DNA from 2 places in the Pseudocitrobacter sp. 2023LY-00077 genome. Region 1 is predicted to be linked to the other one. Evidence: predicted binding sites of a transcription regulator. Region 1 holds the regulator's gene; the other holds the start of a gene.
What was found. Region 1 encodes Fur, which represses iron uptake genes when iron is present. Its sites were predicted from a motif close to ATAATAATGAGAACNACTATCAA; they were not measured.

Region 1 (3,420 bases):
TGATGCGCGAATTTTTAGCCGAAGAAGGTGTGATTCAGTTTCTGCTGAAGTCGTTTGTTGACGGCGAGTGGCGCTTTAACGTACCGGTGCTGTGGGATCAGTACCCGCACATCGTCGGCTGGGAGACGATTCCGGCGTGGGATCATCCGGCACTGTTTATCCCCGGCGGAAATTCGCCTTATGTTACCGAAACTTACCGTAACGACCTGCTCTCGCAATTCCCACAGGCGCGTGCGCACGTCATTGCAGGCGCTGGCCACTGGGTGCATGCGGAAAAACCGGACGCGGTGCTGCGCGCCATCCGCCGATATTTAGCAGACTGATTAAAAACTCAACGACCGCGCGCCATTATGGCCGTGGTCGTTGGCGTGTCGGTTGCACTGATGTATGATTGCGCGCTGTCTGCACCGGGCGTTTCCCGGTAGCTTGTTTCCCCGAAGTCACTCTGAATCATGGCAAAAGAACAAACGGACCGAACGACAATTGATTTGTTCGCAAATGAGCGTCGGCCGGGAAGACCCAAAACCAATCCGCTTTCGCGTGACGAACAGCTGCGCATCAATAAGCGTAATCAATTAAAACGCGATAAAGTTCGCGGTTTGAAGCGCGTCGAGCTGAAACTCAATAACGATGCGGTAGATGCCCTGAACGAACTGGCAACCGCGCGCGATATGAGTCGCAGTGAGCTTATCGAAGAGATTCTGATGAGCCAGTTAGCCCTGCTTCGCGCGCAGGAAAAGCTCTGAAAATTTCATAAAATCCCGCTTTCATGTAGCAGAGTGTGCAGTCCGGTACGATTGCTGATTCCGCACCCTTCTCTGTTCTGCTATGATTGCCCTTATCTGTGGGCAATACGCCACCACCATATCATTAAGTTTCAAGAGGTTATTTAACTCATGGCAATCGTTGGCATTTTCTTTGGTAGCGACACCGGCAATACCGAAAATATTGCAAAAATGATTCAGAAACAGCTTGGTAAAGACGTTGCCGACGTGCATGACATTGCCAAGAGCAGCAAAGAAGACCTGGCTGCATTCGACATTCTGCTGCTGGGTATCCCTACCTGGTACTACGGTGAAGCCCAGTGCGACTGGGACGATTTCTTCCCGACGCTGGAAGAAGTTGATTTCAATGGCAAACTGGTTGCACTGTTCGGCTGCGGCGACCAGGAAGACTATGCGGAATACTTCTGTGATGCGCTGGGCACTATCCGCGACATCATCGAACCGCGCGGTGCGACCATCGTCGGCCACTGGCCAACAGCGGGTTACCACTTCGAAGCCTCTAAAGGCCTGGCCGATGACGACCACTTCGTAGGTCTGGCTATTGATGAAGATCGTCAGCCGGAACTGACCGCTGAACGTGTAGAAAAATGGGTAAAACAGATTTCTGAAGAGCTGCATCTGGAAGAGATCAAAAACGCCTGATTCTTGATGCGGCGTGACTTTTCAAATCACGCCGCATTAATAGGTAGAAGCAATCAAAATAATAGCTACAATTTTTTAACTTTTGAGCGTAAATCTGTACAATATCTTCTGAATTTAGCGAGTTTGCTGGTCAAGCCTCGTTTTCGAAATCTTTATTCGCCCAGGTCTTGCTGTTTTCATTTAGAAGGCGTCATTCTATAATGAGACGCATTACACTCGGTGCACTCTCTGTGATACTTCCGCGTTTGGAAGTCAATCGTTTAGCAACAGGACAGATTCCGCATGACTGACAACAATACCGCATTAAAGAAGGCTGGCCTGAAAGTCACACTTCCCCGGTTAAAGATCCTGGAAGTGCTTCAGGAACCAGACAATCACCATGTCAGCGCGGAAGACTTATACAAACGCCTGATCGACATGGGTGAAGAGATTGGTCTGGCGACCGTCTACCGCGTTCTGAACCAGTTTGATGACGCGGGCATTGTCACGCGCCATAATTTTGAAGGTGGCAAGTCCGTTTTCGAACTGACTCAACAACACCATCACGATCACCTGATCTGCCTCGACTGCGGCAAGGTTATCGAATTCAGCGATGATTCCATCGAAGCTCGTCAGCGTGAAATTGCCGCGAAACACGGTATCCGCCTAACCAACCACAGCCTGTACCTGTATGGTCACTGTGCTGAGGGCGACTGCCGCGAAGATGAACACGCGCACGATGGCGTAGAGAAGTAATTTCTTCGAGATTCTGAAAAGCCAACCTTCGGGTTGGCTTTTTTATTGCCTCTGTAAAGACAAAAAAAGCCGGAGACGCTTTAGGTCCCCGGCTCTGTGCAGGCCTTATTGTCTTACTTTGTCGTGTTATTACTGCGAATTTCCTGCCAGATTAACCCGCAATCTTTCTTCACGGCCTGATCGTTACCGGTTTTTCTCGCCAGAATGCACGCCTGATAATCGCTTACCCGCACGGTCTCCTGATTGGCAAACTGCTGGTGCGCCTTCTCCTGCTTCAGCACGTTCAGCACCTGCTGGCAGGCTTCGATTTTTTCCGGCGAGCCTTCTGCGGTGTTGATACAGGCGCTATAGGCATCTTTTAAACGCGTATCTTCTTTTGGTGCTTCAGACTGAGCGCAGCCCGCCAGCGCCGCGACCAGCGCAGCAATCATCACTATTTTTTTCATGTTATTAGCCTTATACGACACGGCGGGCTCTGCGGCCCGCCTGAATACTTATCAGAAGATGGTGAACGGTGCGATAACCATAAATTTCACGTCACGTTCATCCTGGAAGATGTTGCCGTAACCACCGCTCCAGCTCGGGATATCCGAGTGGTTGTCGTACTGGGTGAAGTGCAGTTTTAACAGAGTACCTTTCGCGCGCCCTTCCTGTACGGTGTATGCCACATCGAAGCTGTAAGAAGACTCTTCGATAGTTTTGTTTTTGTCGTAGTACGCGTCCGGGTTGATCTGCCAGGTAGACGGTTTGGCATCCCAGGCGTAGACGTATGATGCACCTACAGCCCAGCCCGGCAGGTTCCAGTTCTTCAGGTCATACATCGCACCGAAGAACACCGCTTTTTCGCCGTTGGCGTTGAAGTCAGAACGGTTATCCCACCACACATCGAGGCGACCGTTTGAGGAGGCGTAGGTTGGCGTCATACGCTGCAGGAAGTAGCCCTGCTGGCCTTCAGCCTTAACCCAGGTCCCTTCCAGACGCAGGTCAACCTGCCCCACTTTGTAACCGAAGGTCAGCGCCTGCAACCACGCGGTGCCGTCATAAATATCGTTTACGGTGCGGTCATCCACTTTATCGCGGGTACCGTAGAACTGATAGCTGGTAGACAGCGGGCTACCGGCGATATCAAATTTGTAGCTGGCTTTGGCAAAGTACTGATCGACATAGCCTTCCGCCTGACCAAATGCCGCTTCCAGCACCAGGTCATTTTTGAAGTCATATTTCATACCGATGGAGTGCAGATAATCGACTTTCGTGC
Region 2 (3,420 bases), on a different contig from region 1:
CGTTCCGGTAAGGGAATAACGACAAGTCGGATGTTGTCGACGAATAAATCTGGAGAGTTTAATGAATATAAGCACACCGATGCTGGTGACTTTTTTTGTCTATATCTTTGGCATGATATTAATTGGGTTTTTCGCCTGGCGATCGACGAAAAACTTCGATGATTATATCCTCGGGGGACGAAGTCTTGGGCCTTTTGTGACGGCGCTTTCTGCGGGCGCGTCGGATATGAGCGGTTGGCTGCTGATGGGCCTGCCGGGGGCCATTTTTATCGCCGGTATCTCGGAAAGCTGGATTGCTATCGGCCTGACCGTTGGCGCGTGGATCAACTGGAAACTGGTTGCCGGTCGTCTGCGTGTACACACCGAAGCCAACAATAATGCGCTGACGCTGCCGGATTACTTCACCGGACGCTTTGAAGATAAGAGCCGCGTACTGCGCATTATCTCTGCGCTGGTGATTCTGCTGTTCTTCACCATCTATTGTGCGTCAGGCATTGTGGCCGGGGCGCGTCTGTTCGAAAGCACCTTCGGCATGAGTTATGAAACGGCGCTGTGGGCCGGTGCCGCCGCGACCATCATTTACACCTTTATCGGCGGCTTCCTCGCCGTGAGCTGGACCGACACCGTGCAGGCCAGCCTGATGATTTTCGCGCTGATTCTGACGCCGGTGATGGTTATCCTCGCCGTGGGCGGCCTGGATGATTCGATGGAGGTTATCAAGCAAAAGAGCATTGAGAACATCGATATGCTCAAAGGGCTGAACTTCGTCGCCATCATTTCCCTGATGGGCTGGGGGCTTGGTTACTTCGGTCAGCCGCACATTCTGGCGCGTTTCATGGCGGCAGATTCCCACCACAGCATCGTGCATGCGCGTCGTATCAGTATGACCTGGATGATCCTGTGTCTGGCGGGTGCGGTCGCGGTTGGCTTCTTTGGTATCGCCTACTTCCAGAATAACCCGGCGGTTGCGGGCCCGGTAAGTCAGAACGCCGAACGCGTGTTTATCGAACTGGCGCAAATCCTGTTTAACCCGTGGATTGCCGGTATTCTGCTTTCAGCGATTCTGGCCGCGGTGATGTCTACCCTGAGCTGCCAGTTGCTGGTGTGCTCCAGCGCGATTACGGAAGACCTGTACAAAGCGTTTCTGCGTAAAAACGCCAGCCAGAAAGAGCTGGTGTGGGTAGGGCGTTTGATGGTGCTGGTGGTGGCGTTGGTGGCGATTGCGCTGGCGGCAAACCCGGAAAACCGCGTACTTGGTCTGGTGAGTTACGCCTGGGCAGGCTTTGGCGCGGCGTTTGGCCCGGTGGTACTGTTCTCGGTGCTGTGGTCACGTATGACGCGTAACGGCGCGCTGGCGGGGATGATTATCGGTGCGGTAACCGTGATCGTCTGGAAGCACTTCGAGCTGCTGGGCCTGTACGAAATCATTCCGGGCTTCATTTTCGGTAGCCTGGGGATTGTTATCTTCAGCCTGCTGGACAAAGCACCGTCAGCGGCGATGCGTAAACGCTTCGAAGAAGCGGACGCACATTACCATTCTGCACCGCCGTCGCGTTTACAGGCGGAGTAAACACGTTGCCGGATGCGCTGCGCTTATCCGGCCTACAGGAGAATTTGTAGGCCGGATAAGGCGTTAGCCGCATCCGGCATTTTATCATCCGAAATTTCCCGCCTGCACATCTTACTGCTTTTACATTTGCTTATCATTTCCGACATATTTCACTTGAATTTCGTCTTTGCGTAATGATAATCGCTATCACTCACATTTACTTTTCTTTGCATGTGTTGACTGCGATTCACATTTAAGGACGTTCGCATGTTTGTGCCTTTTTTGATTATGCTGCGCGAAGGATTAGAAGCCGCGCTGATTGTTAGCCTTATCGCCAGCTATTTGAAACGCACACAGCGTGGTGGCTTGATAGGCGTGATGTGGATTGGCGTATTCCTGGCTGCGGCGCTCTGCCTCGGGCTGGGTATCTTTATCAACGAAACCACCGGCGAATTCCCGCAAAAAGAACAGGAGCTGTTTGAAGGTATCGTGGCGGTTATCGCCGTCGTCATCCTGACCTGGATGGTGTTCTGGATGCGCAAAGTATCGCGCAACGTAAAACAGCAGCTGGAACAGGCGGTGGATAACGCGCTGGCGCGGGGCAATCACCACGGCTGGGCGCTGGTGATGATGGTCTTTTTCGCCGTGGCGCGTGAAGGGCTGGAATCGGTGTTCTTTCTGCTGGCGGCATTCCAGCAGGATCTCGGTATCTGGCCACCGCTGGGCGCGGTGCTGGGGCTGGCGACAGCCGTCGTGCTGGGCTTCTTGCTCTACTGGGGCGGCATTCGCCTGAACCTTGGCGCGTTCTTCAAATGGACCAGCCTGTTTATTTTGCTGGTCGCCGCAGGGCTTGCCGCCGGAGCGATTCGCGCGTTCCACGAAGCCGGGCTGTGGAACCACTTCCAGGATGTCGCGTTTGATTTCAGCGGCACGCTCACCACCCACTCACTGTTTGGCACGTTGATGGAAGGCATATTTGGCTACCAGGAAGCGCCAAGCGTCAGTGAAGTGGCGGTCTGGTTACTCTATTTACTGCCTGCGCTGGCGCTCTTTTTCTGGCCAGCGCGCGCGCCGAATGCAGCATCACGTATCGCCCCGTAAGGCAAATGGCTTTTACTCATTGAAAGGGATGGACCATGAACACTATTTTTCGCCGTAGCGTGCTCGCCGCGCTGTGCTCTTTCGCATTCTCTGCGCAGGCTGCTGACATTCCGAAGGTCAATGTCACGGTAAACGACAAACAGTGTGAGCCGATGACGCTCACCGTCAATGCCGGTAAAACACAGTTTATCATTCAGAACCATAGCCAGAAGGCGCTGGAGTGGGAGATCCTCAAGGGCGTGATGGTGGTAGAAGAGCGTGAAAATATCGCGCCGGGCTTTACGCAAAAAATGACCGCCAATCTGCAACCGGGTGAATATGAGATGACCTGCGGCCTGCTGACCAACCCGAAAGGCAAGCTGATTGTTAAAGGTGAAGCCACGAAGGATGCGGCGAAAGCCGATGCGGTATTAAGCCTGGGCGAGGCGATTACCGCCTATAAAACCTATGTGACTGCGCAGACGGCAGAGCTGGTAAAAGCCACTAAAGCCTTTACCGATGCGGTGAAAGCGGGGGATATCGAAAAAGCGAAATCCCTGTACGCACCTACGCGTCAGTACTACGAACGTATTGAACCAATTGCAGAGCTGTTCTCTGACCTCGATGGCAGCATCGATGCCCGTGAAGATGATTATGAGCAGAAAGCCGCTGACCCGAAATTCACCGGCTTCCACCGTCTTGAGAAGGCACTCTTTGGCGACAACAGCACCAAAGGAATGGATAAGTATGCCGAACAGCTTTACAGCGATGTGGTTGACCTGCAAAAGCGT

Region 2: efeU (iron uptake transporter permease EfeU) is a predicted target of Fur. The motif match lies at 1,744-1,766, and genes of this name have one in related genera.

The regions. Positions count from the first base shown of each region.
Region 1 is NZ_JBSPEI010000007.1:154,234-157,653, reverse strand. Features, by position in the region: gene ybfF (esterase) at 1-323, shown strand, start outside; gene ybfE (LexA regulated protein) at 453-746, shown strand; gene fldA (flavodoxin FldA) at 897-1,427, shown strand; gene fur (ferric iron uptake transcriptional regulator) at 1,710-2,162, shown strand; gene chiQ (ChiQ/YbfN family lipoprotein) at 2,276-2,608, opposite strand; gene chiP (chitoporin ChiP) at 2,660-3,420, opposite strand, start outside.
Region 2 is NZ_JBSPEI010000011.1:193,049-196,468, reverse strand. Features, by position in the region: gene putP (sodium/proline symporter PutP) at 62-1,570, shown strand; gene efeU (iron uptake transporter permease EfeU) at 1,817-2,650, shown strand; gene efeO (iron uptake system protein EfeO) at 2,686-3,420, shown strand, end outside.